Regions from separate parts of the Paracoccus sp. PAR01 genome, predicted to be linked through region 2. Evidence: riboswitches for the same ligand, from Rfam matches in the RefSeq annotation. Region 2 holds a riboswitch; the other holds the start of a gene.

Evidence for each region. A riboswitch is a leader RNA that binds a small molecule or an ion and turns the genes downstream of it on or off. The one in region 2 is predicted to bind cobalamin.
Region 1: another riboswitch for cobalamin. It lies ahead of IB235_RS21400 (DUF1636 domain-containing protein); the one in region 2 lies ahead of IB235_RS04005 (TonB-dependent siderophore receptor).

What each region holds. Positions count from the first base shown of each region.
Region 1 covers NZ_JACVAW010000023.1:12,338-19,869, forward strand. The annotation lists gene cobG (precorrin-3B synthase) at 1-523, opposite strand, end outside; gene cobN (cobaltochelatase subunit CobN) at 520-3,762, opposite strand; gene cobW (cobalamin biosynthesis protein CobW) at 3,778-4,830, opposite strand; gene IB235_RS21400 (DUF1636 domain-containing protein) at 4,831-5,193, opposite strand; cobalamin riboswitch at 5,286-5,494, opposite strand; gene cobO (cob(I)yrinic acid a,c-diamide adenosyltransferase) at 5,532-6,140, shown strand; gene IB235_RS21410 (cobyric acid synthase) at 6,169-7,532, shown strand, end outside.
Region 2 covers NZ_JACVAW010000001.1:781,797-789,328, reverse strand. The annotation lists gene IB235_RS04020 (sugar transferase) at 1-134, shown strand, start outside; gene truA (tRNA pseudouridine(38-40) synthase TruA) at 145-933, opposite strand; gene IB235_RS04010 (5-bromo-4-chloroindolyl phosphate hydrolysis family protein) at 933-1,904, opposite strand; cobalamin riboswitch at 2,111-2,312, shown strand; gene IB235_RS04005 (TonB-dependent siderophore receptor) at 2,444-4,324, shown strand; gene IB235_RS04000 (ABC transporter substrate-binding protein) at 4,318-5,160, shown strand; gene IB235_RS03995 (iron ABC transporter permease) at 5,157-6,158, shown strand; gene IB235_RS03990 (ABC transporter ATP-binding protein) at 6,155-6,910, shown strand; tRNA gene IB235_RS03985 (tRNA-Gly) at 7,214-7,287, opposite strand; gene IB235_RS03980 (TrkH family potassium uptake protein) at 7,391-7,532, shown strand, end outside.

The DNA of each region.
Region 1 (7,532 bases), on a different contig from region 2:
GCACAAGCCGTCCCATCGGGCTGCCATCCGCGCGCAGGATCAACCCGTCGCGACGGGACTCAATGCGGATATCGCCGCTGATCCGGGCCAACTGGCGCTGCGGGCCAGCATCCACGACAAAGCCGAATTTCGACGGAAGGGCCGCGAATTCCGGCAGGGCCAGCCCCTGCATCAGCCCCGCCGCGATGCGGTTCTGCACACCCGGCCCGACAGGCCGAAACGGGTCGAGCACGATATTGCGCCGGGCCTCGACCTGAACATCGGCATCCAGCAAGTCCAACCCGGCCAGCGCCTCGATCAGCAGGGCATGGGCGTCGTCGGACAACCCGCGCAATTGCAGGTTCGCGCGGCTGGTCATCTCGATCAGGCCATTGCCATGCAACTGCGCCAGATCGGCCAAACCCGTCGCCTGAGCCGGGGTCAGTTCGCCCAGCGGTGGCCGGACCCGCAGCACCAGCCCGTCGCCCGCCATCATCGGTCGCCGCGCGCCGGGGCACCAGCCGCGAATAAGGGGCGCGGTCATGGCCGTCCCTCCATCGTGGCAAGGATCGAATTGCGGCGGGTCAGCCACAGCCCTGCCGCGTGCAATTCGGCGAAGCGTTGCTGCATGGCGTCGAAGGCCTGCGGGTTCGCGTCCCGCAGAAAACCCGCGACCGCGCCATCCCCCAGCGTCGCGTCCCAATACAGGTCGAACAGCGCCGAGGGGACCACGCCCGCCAGATGCGCAAAGGCGGCCATGTTTTCCAAGGTCGCCGCGATTTCGGCCGCGCCGCGAAAACCGTGCCGCCGCATGCCCGCGATCCAGCCCGGATGCGCGGCGCGGGCATGGGTGACGCGGGCGATTTCCTCGGGCAGGCTGCGGGCGCGGGGGCGCGTCGGATCGGTCGCGTCCAGATGCAGCAGCGCCGCCTTGCCCCCGGTGACCGACATCGCTGCGGCGACGCCCGCCTCATGCGCGGCATAATCCTCGGCCAGCAGCAGGTCGGTTTCGGGCAGGTCCTGCACATGGACAAAGGCATCCGCGCTGCGGACACGCATTGCGATGCCCTTCGGGTCATGCGTGACCCGGTCGCCATCCACTGCCCAGCTTGAGGCGGCAAGCCATGCCTCGCCCGCCTTGCGGCGACCGGTTTCAGAGTAATCGCCCAGAAATTCACCCATCCCCAGACCGAAACTGCCCGGAGCAGGAGCAAAAACCCGGGCCAGGTCTTGACCGCTATAGGGGTTCCAATCCGGGCTTTCGTCGCGTGCGGCCAGCGCCCGCACCGCCTGCTGGAACAGCGCGGTCAGCGTCGGGAACAGGTCGCGGAACAGCCCCGAGATGCGCAGGGTCACGTCAAGCCGGGGCCGGTCGAGTTCCGCGATCGGCAGGATCTCGATGCCCGAGACCCGCTCGCTGCCCGCGTCCCAGATCGGGCGAACGCCCAGCAGGACCAGCGCCATGGCAAATTCCTCGCCCGCCGTGCGCATCGTGGCCGAGCCCCACAGGTCAAGGATGATGCCGCGCGGCCAGTCGCCATGATCCTGCAGATGCCGCCGCACCAGCTCATCGGCCAGCAGCCCACCTTGCGCATAGGCCGCGCGGCTGGGCAGGCTGCGCGGATCGGTCGTGTACAGATTGCGCCCGGTCGGCAGCACGTCCCGGCGTCCGCGCCAAGGCGAGCCTGCCGGCCCCGGCTCGATCCGCCGTCCGGCCAGCGCGTCAAGCAGGGATTGGCGTTCAGCCTTGGCACAGGTGCGGGTCAGGTCGTCTGACCGGTCGGGCGCGCGCCCCCAGACATGCAACCCGTCGCCGAACTGGCTGTCCTTCACATCGCAGACAAAGCGGTCGATGTCGGGGATCGAGCTGGCGTCGCCCGCGATATCAAGTCCCGCGCGTGCCGCCTCATCAAGGATATCCCCGGTCAGGCGGTCGCGGCGTTTCGGATCAAGGCCGTCGGCATTCGAGAACTCGTCAAGCAGCGCCTCCAGCCGCGCCAGTCGATGCGGCGTGCCCGAAACCTGCTGCGGCGGCGGGACATGACCCAGCGTGACCGCACCGATGCGCCGCTTGGCCTGCGCCGCCTCTCCGGGGTCGTTGACGATGAAGGGATAGATCACCGGCAGGTCGCGGATCAGCGCCTCGGGCCAGCAATCCGGTCCCAAGGCAACGGATTTGCCCGGCAGCCATTCCAGCGTGCCATGCGCGCCGACATGGACCAGCGCATCGGCCTGCTGCCGCAGCCACAGGTAAAAGGCGACATAGCCATGGCGCGGGACGCGGGACAGGTCGTGATATTCGGCGGCACGTTGGCCGGGCTGTCCCCGTTCAGGCTGCAAGGCGATGATGGCCTTGCCGCGCCGGAGCGCTGCAAAGGCAAAGCCTGCGGGCGTGGCATCCGGGTCGTCCTTGGCATCGCCCCAACTGGCGGCAAGGGCGTCGCGCAGCGTTTCGGGCAGGCGTGACAGGGCGGTAAGGTAATCCGCCATCGGCCAGTGAATGCGCGCCTTGGCCAGCGAGGTCAGCTCGCTGTCGGGCGGGATGTCATGGCCCGCCTGCGCAAGGTCCTGCAGGATCGCCTCGGCCGAGGCCAAGGCGTCCAGCCCCACCGCATGGGCCATGTTCCATTCCCGTCCCGGATAGCTGGACAGGACGACGGCCACCCGGCGCTGCGGGGCGCTGGTCGCAGCCAGACGATGCCAGCCCGCCACCCGGTCCGCGATGGCCGCGATGCGCTCGGGATCGGACAGATGCATCACCCGCGCAAACTCCAGATCGGCATCGCGGGCCGCCGCCGATTTGAAGGAGGCGACACCGGCAAAGATGCGCCCGTCCACTTCGGGCATGACCACATGCATGGCCAGATCGGCGGGGGACAGCCCGCGATCCGAAGCGCACCATGCCTGCCGGTCCGAGGTCGCAAGCGCCACCTGAAACGCCGGCACCCCTGCGGAATCCAGCGGCGATGCCCCCATCTCGCCCCGCGCGGAAAAGGCCGTCGCATTGACGATTGCAGCGGGGCGCAGGTACGCCACCTGCCCCGCCACCCATGCCGCCGCCGCATGTTTCAGCGACGGCACGAACATCGTCACGGCGCGAAACCCGCGCGTATGAAAGCTGCGGATCAGGGCCGCGATCGGGTCCAGATCGCCCGCCAGCAGATAGGAGCGGTAGAACAGGATCAGGATCAACGGCTGGCTGTCGTCCGGCTGCGCGTCAGACATGACACCCGCCTCCGGCGTCCAGAAGCCTTGCTCCGGTAGCGGCGGGGCGGCATCGGTGTCTGCGACAGGCAGCCCCGCAGCCTTGGCCAGAACGCCCAAAGCGGTCAGTGCCGCGTCAGCGCCGCCGGAATCGCAAAGCGCAGCCAGCCGTGCCAGCACCGGGGCCGGAAGGGTGGATGCCGCATCCAGCCGCGGATCGGGGCGACCATCGGCGGGCAGGACCGCCAGCGCGATGCCATTGCGGCGGGCCAGCGCCTCGATCTGTTGCAAGCCATAGGGCCAATAGGCGGTGCCGCCGATCAGCCGGACCAGGATCGCCTTGGCACCGGAAAGCGTCGCCTCGACATAGGTATCGACCGAAACCGGATGGGTCAGCGCGGCGATATTCGCCAGCCGCAGCCCCGGCAGCTGACCTGCTGCGCCATGCCATGCCGCCGCGAAAGCGCCAAGGTCGCTGTCCGAGAAGGACAGCACGACCATATCCGCAGGGCTTTGACCAAGGTCACGGGGGACCTCGGTTTCCTCAAGCCCGTGGCTTTCGCGGAAGACGACATGCATGCGGGGCGGTCCCTGTCACGCGTCCAGCGGTTGCGGCAGCAGCAGGGCGCGGATCGCCTGCGCATCGATGTCGTGATGCTCTCCGATGACGACCAACCGGCCTTGGCGCGCCTCATCCGGCCGCCATGCCCGGTCGAACTGATGGCGCACCCGAGCACCCACCGCCTGAACCAGCAACCGCATCGGCTTGCCGGTGACGGCGACATGACCCTTGACCCGCAGGATGTTCTGCTCGCGCGCCAGCGCCTCGATCCGTTCGACCAGCGGCGCGGGGTCCGACAGTTCGGGGATATCAATGACCACGCTGGCAAAGTCGTCATGTTCGTGATCATCGGCCCCGTCGTGATGCGAGGGGCGCGCGGCCAGATCGTCCTCGGCCGCAGCACCTAGGCCAAGGATCACGCGCGGATCGACCGCGCCTTCGGCAACCTCAATGATCGGTAGGGCGCGGGACACCTCGGCAAGGATCACTTCACGCGCGCGGGCCACGCCATCGGGGCCGGCAAGGTCGGGCTTGGTCAGCAGCACGATATCCGCGCAGGACACCTGATCGCCGAACACCTCGGACAGCGGCGTTTCATGGTCGATGCTGTCATCGGCCAGACGCTGACGGTCGACCGCCGCGATATCGGGCGCGAAACGCCCCGCGGCCACCGCCTCGGCATCGGCCAGCGCGATCACGCCGTCCACGGTGATACGCGAGCGGATGGCGGGCCAGTCAAAGGCGCGCAGCAGGGGCTTGGGCAAGGCCAGCCCCGAGGTCTCGATCAGGATGTGATCGGGGCGGGGATCAAGCGCCATCAGCGTCTCGATGGTCGGGATGAAATCATCGGCCACGGTGCAGCAGATGCAACCATTGGCCAGCTCCACGATGTTTTCCGCCGGGCATTCCGGGATGGCGCAGCCTTTCAGGATGTCGCCATCGACACCGAATTCGCCGAATTCGTTGACCACCACGGCCAGCCGTTTGCCGCCGGGATTGCGCATCAGATGCGAGATCAGCGTGGTCTTGCCCGATCCCAGAAAGCCGGTGATGACGGTGACGGGAAGTTTCTCAAGATTGGCCATTCATTCGGTCTCCATGGGGGGAATGCGGGCGATGCAGTTCTTGCGGAAATGCAGAGGGCGGTCGCGCCATGGCACCAGCCCGTCGGGGGCCTGCACATATCTGGCCGCGCCGTCGCGGATCGCCTCCAGATGGGCCGAGGCGTCGATATTGCCGTAGACATAGGTCCAGCGCCCCGCGCCGCGCAGCGCGATGGTGCAGCCGCGCGAGCAGTTGGACAGGCATTGCACGCCGGTGACGGTGATCGTCCCGGCAAGCGCCTCGGACAGGCTGGACAGCACGGCCTCGCCGGTTACCGCCGGGTCAGCCGCGTTCTTGCAGCAGGTGCAGACCAGCAACTCGGCTGGCTTTGGTCGTATCGTCATCATCCTCACCCACCGAAGGACGGACGAGGGGAAAATGGTGACGAAACCGCCCGGAAAGGCTGCCTATCTCCACACCAGAACACCCCCGTCCGGTTACATGCATCATGGCTGGCAGGTCTCCCGGCTTGCGGATCTCGGAGGGTTGCTCCGGCGGTTGCCCTGCCTTCCCGGATGCATGCATCCAGTGGCCATGGGCTCCCTTTCCACTCACGGTCGCGGGGGCGGCTGCGCTCTGGGCCTGACGGCCTTGCGCATTCCCTTTTCACCTGTTTGCACAGGCACCAGCGGGACTGATATGGTCCAGCCCGCCAAGGACTGTCAAGCGCAAGGAACCCGACATGGACGACACCGCCACGCGCCACACCGAAAAGATGAAGCGCATCAAGGCCGCGCGCGACAAGATGATGGCGTCAAAGACCGGGGAAAAGGGCCTGATCATGGTCCATACCGGGCCGGGCAAAGGCAAGTCGTCATCGGGCTTTGGCATGGTCCTGCGCTGCATCGCCCATGGCATGCCCTGCGCTGTCGTGCAGTTCATCAAGGGCGGCCGCGACACCGGCGAACGCGAACTGTTGCGGACGCGTTTTGCGCAGGAATGCCGGTTCTTTGTCTCGGGCGAGGGGTTCACCTGGGAAACCCAGGACCGCGAACGCGACATCGCCGCCGCCCAAAACGGCTGGCGCATCGCGCGCGAGCAGATCCTTGACCCCGAAATCCGCTTCGTCCTGCTGGACGAGATCAACATCGCCCTGCGCTATGACTATCTGGACGTGGCCGAGGTGGTGGATTTCCTTCTGCACGAAAAGCCACCCATGACCCATGTCTGCCTGACCGGGCGCAATGCCAAGGCCGAGCTGATCGAGGCCGCCGATCTGGTGACCGAGATGTCGCTGATCAAGCACCCGTTCCGCGCGGGCATCAAGGCACAGCCGGGGGTCGAGTTCTGATGCAAGCCAACCCGACCGGGCGGCACTGATGGGCCGCGCATTGATGATACAGGGCACCGGCAGCAATGTCGGCAAGTCCCTGCTGGTGGCCGGGCTGTGTCGGGCCGCTCGGTTACGTGGTCTGTCCGTCGCCCCGTTCAAGCCGCAGAACATGTCGAACAACGCCGCCGTGACCCGCGACGGCGGCGAGATCGGCCGGGCGCAAGCCGTGCAGGCGTTGGCCTGCGGCCTGCCCCCGCATTCCGATATGAACCCGATCCTGCTCAAGCCCGAGTCTGAAACCGGGGCTCAGGTCGTGGTTCATGGCCAGCGTCTGACCTCGGTCCGGGCGCGGGATTATGCCGAGGTAAAGCCCCGGCTGCTGGGCTATGTGCTGGAAAGCTATCAGCGCCTGCGCGCCGCCCATGATCTGGTGCTGGTCGAGGGCGCGGGCAGCCCGGCCGAGGTCAATCTGCGCCGCAATGACATTGCCAATATGGGCTTCGCGCGGGCGGCGGATGTGCCGGTGGTGCTGGCGGGCGACATCGACCGTGGCGGCGTCATCGCGCAGATCGTCGGCACACAGGCGGTGATCGACCCGGCGGATGCGGCGCAGATCTCGGGCTTTCTGATCAACCGCTTTCGCGGCGACCCGCGGCTGTTCGATGACGGCTACCGCCTGATCGAGGCGGCGACCGGCTGGCGTGGTTTCGGCGTCTGCCCGTGGTTCCCGGATGCGTGGAAGCTGCCCGCCGAGGATGCGCTGGACATTCGCAGCCCTGCGGCGAACACTAGGGCCGGGCTGCACATCGTCTGCCTGCGCCTGTCGCGCATCGCGAATTTCGACGATCTCGACCCGCTGTCGCAGGAATCAGGTGTGCGTCTGACCATGCTGGAGCCCGGTCAGGCGATTCCGGGGGATGCGGGACTGGTCATCATCCCCGGCACGAAATCGACGCGCGGCGATCTGGCCTTCTTGCGGGCGCAGGGCTGGGACATCGACATCCTTGCCCATCACCGCCGCAGCGGCCGGGTGCTGGGAATTTGCGGCGGCTACCAGATGCTAGGGCGCTTTGTCGCCGATCCTGACGGGATCGAGGGGGCCGCGGGGACCGATCCGGGGCTGGGCCTGCTGGACGTGACCACCGTCATGACCCCCGACAAGCGCCTGACCGAGGTTGAGGCCACTCATCTGGCCACCGGACAGACCTGCAGGGGCTATGAAATCCATCTCGGGCGCAGCGATGGCCCCGATTGCGCCCGGCCCTTCGCCATGATCGGGGACAAGCCCGAAGGGGCCATCAGCGCGGATGGACGGGTCGCGGGCAGCTATCTGCACGGCTTGTTCCGCGACGATGGTTTCCGCGCCGCCTATCTGCAGGGCTTCGGCACGTCGTCCGGGTTGGGTTATGA
Region 2 (7,532 bases):
GGATCATCTGGCATACGGTGATGACGGTGCTGGTCCCGAACTGGCAGGGTCGGGGCCGTCGTCGGCTGCCCTCGGATCAGGTTGCCCCGTCGAAAAAACGGGCACGAGTCAAAAACCAGATGCCGGCCGAGTGATTCTCTGGGGTTAAGCGCGGTCGATCCCGAACGGGTCCTGCGGATAGCCCACCCCCGACAGATACAGCCCCTGAGGCGGGCAGACCGGCCCACATGACGCACGGTCACGTGCCGCCAGCGCATCCGCCACGCGGTCGGGCGACCACGATCCCGCGCCGACGCGTTCCAGCGTGCCGACGATCGAGCGGACCTGATTGTGCAGGAAGGACCGGGCCCGCAGGTAGAAGCGATATTCGCGGCCCTGCGGGATCTGATGCTCCTCGATGCGGATCTCGTCCAGCGTTTTCACCGGGCTGTTCGACTGGCACATGGTCGAGCGGAAGGTGGTGAAATCATGCAGGCCGATCAGATGCGCCGCACCCTGCCGCATGGCATCGGCGTCCAGCGGGTTCAGCACCTGCCAGACCCGGCCCCGGTCATGGGTCACGGGCGCGCGGCGCGAGGTCAGGCGAAAGATATAGCGCCGCTCATGGGCTGAAAACCGGGCGTGGAAATCATCCTCGACGCGGACGGCGGCCAGAATGGCGACGGGGGCGGGCTTCAGGTGCCAGTTCAGCGCCTCGGACAGGCGGAACGGGTCCCAGTCGCGCTGCAGATCGGCATGGGCGACCTGTCCGGTTCCATGCACCCCGGCATCGGTACGTCCGGCGGCGGCGATGCGGGCGCCTGCCGCGAAACCGGCATCCAGCCGCGCCAAGGCGGTTTCGATGGCACCCTGCACGCTGGGCTGGTCGGCCTGCGCCTGCCAGCCGGCAAAGGGCGTGCCGTCATATTCGATCAACAGGGCATAGCGAGGCATCAGCGGCGCTGCTTTTCGCTTTCGCGGGGGATCAGCAGATCATCCATGGTCATCGGCGTTTCCAGCTCGGGCGGGGCGGCGGGGCGCAGGATACCTTCGCGCGCCAGACGGTCGCGCAGCACGCCGATCTCGATGTCCAGATCGGTGCGGCCACCCTCGACCAGCTTGCGGGTCTGGGCGGCGAACTGGCTTTCCAGATCGTTCAGCAGAGTTTCATAATCCTGACGGGCGCGGGCGTCATGGGTCTGCACGTACAGGTCCGAGAATTTGACCGTCGCGTCCCGCGCGCCCTGCAAATAGACGCCCAGATAGCGACGGGTGGCGGCGATATCGCCGGGGTCCTGCTCGATGCGGGCGAACAGCTCGCGCGCGGTGGCGGCGAACATGCCGACGCGGGCTTCCAGACGGCGGTCGCCGGTGCGCAGGATGGCGTCCTGCATGGCCTTCAGATGGGCCTCGCCCTCACTGATAATGCGGGCGGCGCGGTCCTGCTGGAAGCTGTCGATGCCCTCCATGCCCTTGTCGCGCATCGGATCGGTGCCGAAGGACAGCCAGTGCAGCACAGCGCCTGCGACGCCGATGATGCCGGCACCCAGTTCGGCCCCCGGCACATAGGACCCCAGCGCAAGGCCAAGCCCGGTCAGGATGCCGCCGAACAGCTTGCGCGGAATGGCGGGGCGGCGCGCGACGCGGCGGGCGTCATATTCGGCCTCGGCCTGCAGACCCTCGCGGGTCAGGAACATGCCCGCGGCCACGCCGCCAAAGGCCAGCAGATGCATGACCAGCCCGAACGGCCCCTGCCAGAAGGCGCTGATCAGGAAGGGGACCGCCATGAAGGTGATCCAGCGCGTGCGCGATTCCAACGGGTGATGAACCGGGCGCGGCACCGGACGGGTGCCGGTCATCGCCGCATTCTGCGCATCCTGACCCCGACCAAGGGGCGAGAAGCGGCCTCCGAAACGTTTGGTCATGATCCGCCCTCAGCCTGCGCCCACGAAGGACGCGTAAAGCGTCAGCCCCATCAACAGAAAGAAGGACAGGCGTTTCGTCGCTTTCCGGGACATCTGCTTCCTTTCATGCTGGGCCGGACGGGTTTCCCGCTGGATATAGGGCCACAGCACCGCGAAAGAAAGGGCAGGACCCGTCAGTCCGCTTGACAGGACCCGCCGTCCTGCGCGAACAGGCAGTCAGCCACGGTTCCGGTCCTGCACCGGATGAAAAGGGAATGCGGTGCGCCTGCAAGGGCAAATCCGCGGCTGCCCCCGCAACTGTAAGCGGCGAGCAAGGGCCATATGCGCCACTGGAACACCGGTTCCGGGAAGGTCGGCCCAAGCGATGACCCGCAAGCCAGGAGACCTGCCGAGGCATCACCCATTTCCGGCGCGGGGCGCGTCCGGGAAGCGGCCATCCGCAGCGGTGAACCTCACCCATCTGCGGAGGCGCCATGACCGGCCCATCCCGCAACCTACCCAAGACTTGCAGGCTTGCCTGCGCAGGAAAGGCCCCGGACATGATCCTCAACCGAAGCTCTTATCTCGCCCTTGTCGCAGCATCGCTGCCCGGTTTCGCGCTGGCGCAGGACACCGCCCCCGCCGTCACCCTGGACCCGCTGGTCCTGTCGGCAGGCTTCCTGCCTGTGGCTAGCGACGGCTATGGCCGCGCCTATAGCGTCGTCACCGCCACCGAGATCGAGGAACGCGGGCTGGTCACCGTGCAGGACGCGCTGCGTGCGATGCCCGGCGTGTCGGTCAGCAGCACCGGTGCCAGCTACACGCAGGTCCGCATCCGTGGCTCCGAGGCCGACCATGCCCTGATCCTGATCGACGGGATCGAGGCCGCGGGTGGTGCTGACGAATATATCCTGAGCGGGCTGGAAACCGCCAATGTCGAGCGCATCGAGGTGCTGCGCGGCCCGCAATCGGTCTATTACGGCTCGAACGCCTCGGCCGGGGTGATCAATATCATCACCGACAAGGGCGGTCCGGGGCTGCATTATGGCGGCAAGGTCGAAGTCGGGAACGGGGCCGCCGCCTCGGCCCATGTCAGCAACAACGGCGAGCGCGGCGGGATCGCGCTGAACCTCTCGGCGCGGGACGATCACGGCTGGGACCAGTCGGGCGATGGCGGCGAAAAGGATGGCATCAACCGCAAGACCATCGGCCTGTCGGGCTGGTATCAGGCGACGGACGATCTGCGCCTTGGCGGCAGTCTGCGCCGGGCCAAGGAAAAATACGATTATGACCGCGCCGATTACATGGCCACCGATGCCGACGGCTACATCGTCGATGACAGCGGCCTGTATTTCGACCGCAACGAGTTCCAGGGCGCGGCCTGGGGCGAATATTCCATGCTGGACGGTCGCCTGACCCAGCGGCTGGAATATCAGGACAGCGTGTTCAAAAGCAGCGATACCGGCGCGCCCGAAACCCGTGGCGAGACCGAGAAATGGAAATACCGTCTCAGCTATGGCTTGGACGGGCAGGCGGTCGCGGATGCCAGCCATCTGCTGAACCTGCTGGTGGAAAAGCAGAAGGACGAATCCTCGCTGGCCCCGGATTTCACGCGCGAGATGACCTCGGTCGCGCTGGAATACCGCGCGTTTCTGGAAAACGGTCTGGATATTCAGGCCGGGCTGCGTCGCGACGACAACAAGGTTTTCGAGGATTTCACCAGCTGGAACCTTGGCCTGTCATGGCAGGTGCCCGACCGTCCGTTCCGGCTGCATGCCTCGGGCGGGCGCGGGTTGGTCAACCCGTCCTATTACGAGCTTTATTCGAATGACAGCTTCACTGTCGGCAATCCCTATCTGAAGCCGGAAACCAATCGCGGCTTCGATCTGGGCGTCGAGGCGCAATTGCCCGGCGACCGCGGCACCATCGACGTGACCTGGTTCCGCGAGCGGATCGAGGATGAGGTGACCTATGTCTTTGGCGGGGCACCGGATGGGCGCGCGACCTATGTGAACCAAGAGGGCGAAAGTCCGCGCGAAGGGGTCGAGATCGCCGCGCGCGTCAAGGCCACCGACAGCCTGGATCTGGGCCTGAACTACACCTATCTGGACGCCAAAAATCCCGACGGCTCGATCGAGATCCGCCGCCCGCGCCACGAGCTTGGCCTGTCGGCGACGCTGGCCCTGTTCGAGGGGCGTGGCTGGGTCACCGCCGATCTGCGCCATGTCGCGGGGAACTACGACACCCAGTTCTGGGGGATGTATGAAACCGCGGAACTGTCGGACTATACCACCGTCAACCTGTCGGGAGGCTATGACCTGACCGAGAATGTCCGCGCCACCGCCCGCGTGGTGAACCTGTTCGACGAGGAATATTCCGACGTCTGGGGTTATGCCTCGCAGGATCGCACGGTCTATGCCGGGCTTGAGGCGAAATGGTAGCCTTGCGCCTGATGGCCGCCTGCCTTGCGGGCGGCCTGACAATGGTTGCGGCGGCGGCTTTCGCCGATCCGCCGCGCCGGGTCGTCTCGATCAACCTGTGCACGGACCAGTTGGCGCTGCAGCTTGCGGCGCCGGGGCAATTGGTCTCGGTCTCATATCTGGCGCATGACCCGGCCAGTTCGGCCATGGTGTCTGAGGCGGCGCATGTCCCCGCCAATCGCGGCAGCGCCGAGGAAGTGTTTCTGCTGCAGCCCGATCTGGTCCTTGCCGGGACCTTCACGCCGCCCGACACCTTGCGGCTGCTGTCGCGGCTGAACGTCCCGATTGAATTGTTCCCGCCGGAAACCAAATTGCAGGACATTCGCGACAACCTGCGCCGCATGGGCCGGGTTCTGGGGCGCGAGGCCGAGGCTGCGGCCACCATCACCCGCTTCGATAAGGGGCTGGCTGCGCTGGGACCGCTCGAAAGCCCGGCCCCCAGCGCCGCGATCTATGCCGCCAACGGCTATGTCGCCGGGCCGGTCAGCCTGTCGGGCGCAATTCTGCAGGCGGCGGGCTATCGCAATATCGCCGGCGATTTCGGAATTTCCGAAGGCGGGAACATCCTGCTGGAGCAACTGGTCATCGCAGATCCCGATCTGCTGGTGCTGGGCGCGCGCAATCCCGGCCATGCCCGCGCCGAGGAATTGCTGGACCATCCCGCCCTGCATGCGCTGGTCGCCCGCCAGCCCCATGCCGTCATCGAGGATCACAACTGGTCCTGCGGCACGCCCGCCGCGCTGGACGCCATCCGGGCCTTGCGTCACGCCGCCCCGAACGGAGCATTCGGACCATGACCCGTCAGCCGCGTGTCGCCTTGCTGTTCGCGGGACTGATCCTGCTGGTGCTGGGGCTGGGCCTTGCCTCGTTGCTGATCGGCCCGGCCCGGCTGGGCATCGGGCAAAGCCTTGCCGCGCTCTTTGGCCACGGCCCCGAGATGCTGCAGCTGGTGATGCGCGAATTGCGCCTGCCGCGCGCGCTGCTGGGGGCGCTGGTCGGCGCGGCGCTGGGAATGTCGGGCGCGGTCATGCAGGGTTTCCTGCGCAACCCCTTGGCCGAGCCGGGGCTGATCGGGACCAGCGCCTCGGCAGCGCTGGGGGCGGTGCTGGCGATCCAGACCGGGATTGCGGCGGCATTCCCCTTGGGCCTGCCGCTGGCAGCGCTGGCCGGGGCGCTGGTTTCGGTCATGCTGGTTTTGGCGCTGGCCGGGCCGCAGGGGGGGGCGCTGGCGCTGATCCTGTCGGGCATTGCAATTTCGGCCTTGGCGGGGGCGGCGACCTCGTTGGTCCTGAACCTTTCGCCCAACCCCTTTGCCGCCAATGAGATCATCTTCTGGATGCTTGGTTCGCTGGCCGACCGCTCGATGCTGCATGTCTGGATCGCGCTGCCGTTCATGGTCGTGGGTGCGGGTCTGCTGCTGACCACGGGGCGGGGACTGGATGCGCTGACCCTGGGCGAGGACGCGGCTGCGGCCAGCGGCATCGACCTGCGACAGTTGCGACTGGTGCTGGTTACCGGGACGGCTGCGTTGATCGGCGGGGCGACGGCGGTTGCGGGGGCGATCGGCTTTGTCGGGCTGGTCGTGCCCCATATCCTGCGCCGCGCGGTCGGGGCGCGGCCCTCGGCTTTGATCCCGGCCTCGGCCCTTGGCGGGGCGGCGATGGTGTTGGCCGCCGATATCGCGGTGCGGGTGGTGGCACCGTCGCGCGATCTGAAGCTGGGGGTGCTGACCGCGCTGATCGGCGCGCCATTCTTCCTGCACCTGATCCTGAAGACACGAAGGAGCGGCGCATGAAGCTGCTGGTCCTGTCCGGCCTGACCTGCGATCAGGGCCGCCGCCGTGTTCTGGACGGTATCGACCTGACCATCCGCGCGGGCGAGTTCGTGGGTCTTCTGGGGCGGAACGGTGCGGGTAAGACCACGCTGCTGCGCGCGGCACAGGGGCTGATCCCGGCGGGCGGCTGGTCCTCGCTGGCGGATATGCCCGCGCATGAGCGCGCCCGCATGGCGGCCTTCATGCCGCAGGGGCGCGAGATCGCATGGCCGATGTCGGTCGAATCACTGGTGGCGCTGGGGCGGATCGCCCATCCCGATGCGGCAGGCGCTGCGGATCTTGCCGCAACCGAACGCGCCATCGCGGCGCTGGATCTGGGGGCGCTGCGCCATCGTCCTGCCACCGGACTGTCCGGAGGCGAGCAGGCCCGCACCCTGATCGCCCGCGCCTTGGCGCAAGAGACACCGTTGTTGCTGGCCGATGAGCCGATCTCGGGTCTGGACCCCGCGGCGCAGATCCGGGTGATGCGGCTGTTTGCGGCCTTGGCCAAGGACGGCAAGGGCGTGGTCGCTTCGCTGCACGATCTTGGGCTGGCGGCGCGCCATTGCACGCGGCTGGTGCTGCTGGATCAGGGTCGGATCGTCGCGGATGGTGCGCCCTCCAAGGTGCTGAGTGCCCGCAACCTTGCCCAATGCTTTGGCATCACCGCGCAGATGACCCAGACCGCTGACGGTCTGTCGTTTCAGGTGCAGGATGTGACCGAGCCGCATTAACCTGGTCTTCAGGGTTGCCCGGATAAGGTGCAGGCGTCGCGCCTAATCCGCGCGGGAAACCTGGGGAGGGCACATCGAAGACCGCTTGGTCCCGCCGAGCGACGATCAGATGAAGCACGCGCAATTCCTGAGTGATCAGGCCGAAGCACATAGGCTTCAGGCCGAGACGCTTAAACTGCAGGCTAAGACGCAACGGAACCGGATGCTCGTATGGCTTCTGTCGGTGACAATAGGCGCGTTGATCGCCATCGCGGCAATTGTTCTGCGACCCTGAGGGCCAGCCGTTTCGTCGGAAGGTGATGATGGAGCGGGTGATGGGAATCGAACCCACGTATTCAGCTTGGAAGGCTGCTGCTCTACCATTGAGCTACACCCGCATCGCCACTTTCTATAGGCAAGCGCGAAAGGGCTTGCAAGCACTTGAACGCGCGGCGATGCAGATGCTTGACGCAGCAGGATGCGCGCGGCAAGCAGGTTCGCATGATCGACATTCGCCCCGTCGCCAATACCATCGGCAAACTGGTCATCACGCTGGGGGCGGCGATGGTGCTGCCGATGTGCGTCGATTACTGGGCGGGCGACCCACATTGGAAATCCTTCCTTGAGGCCGCGATCCTGACCA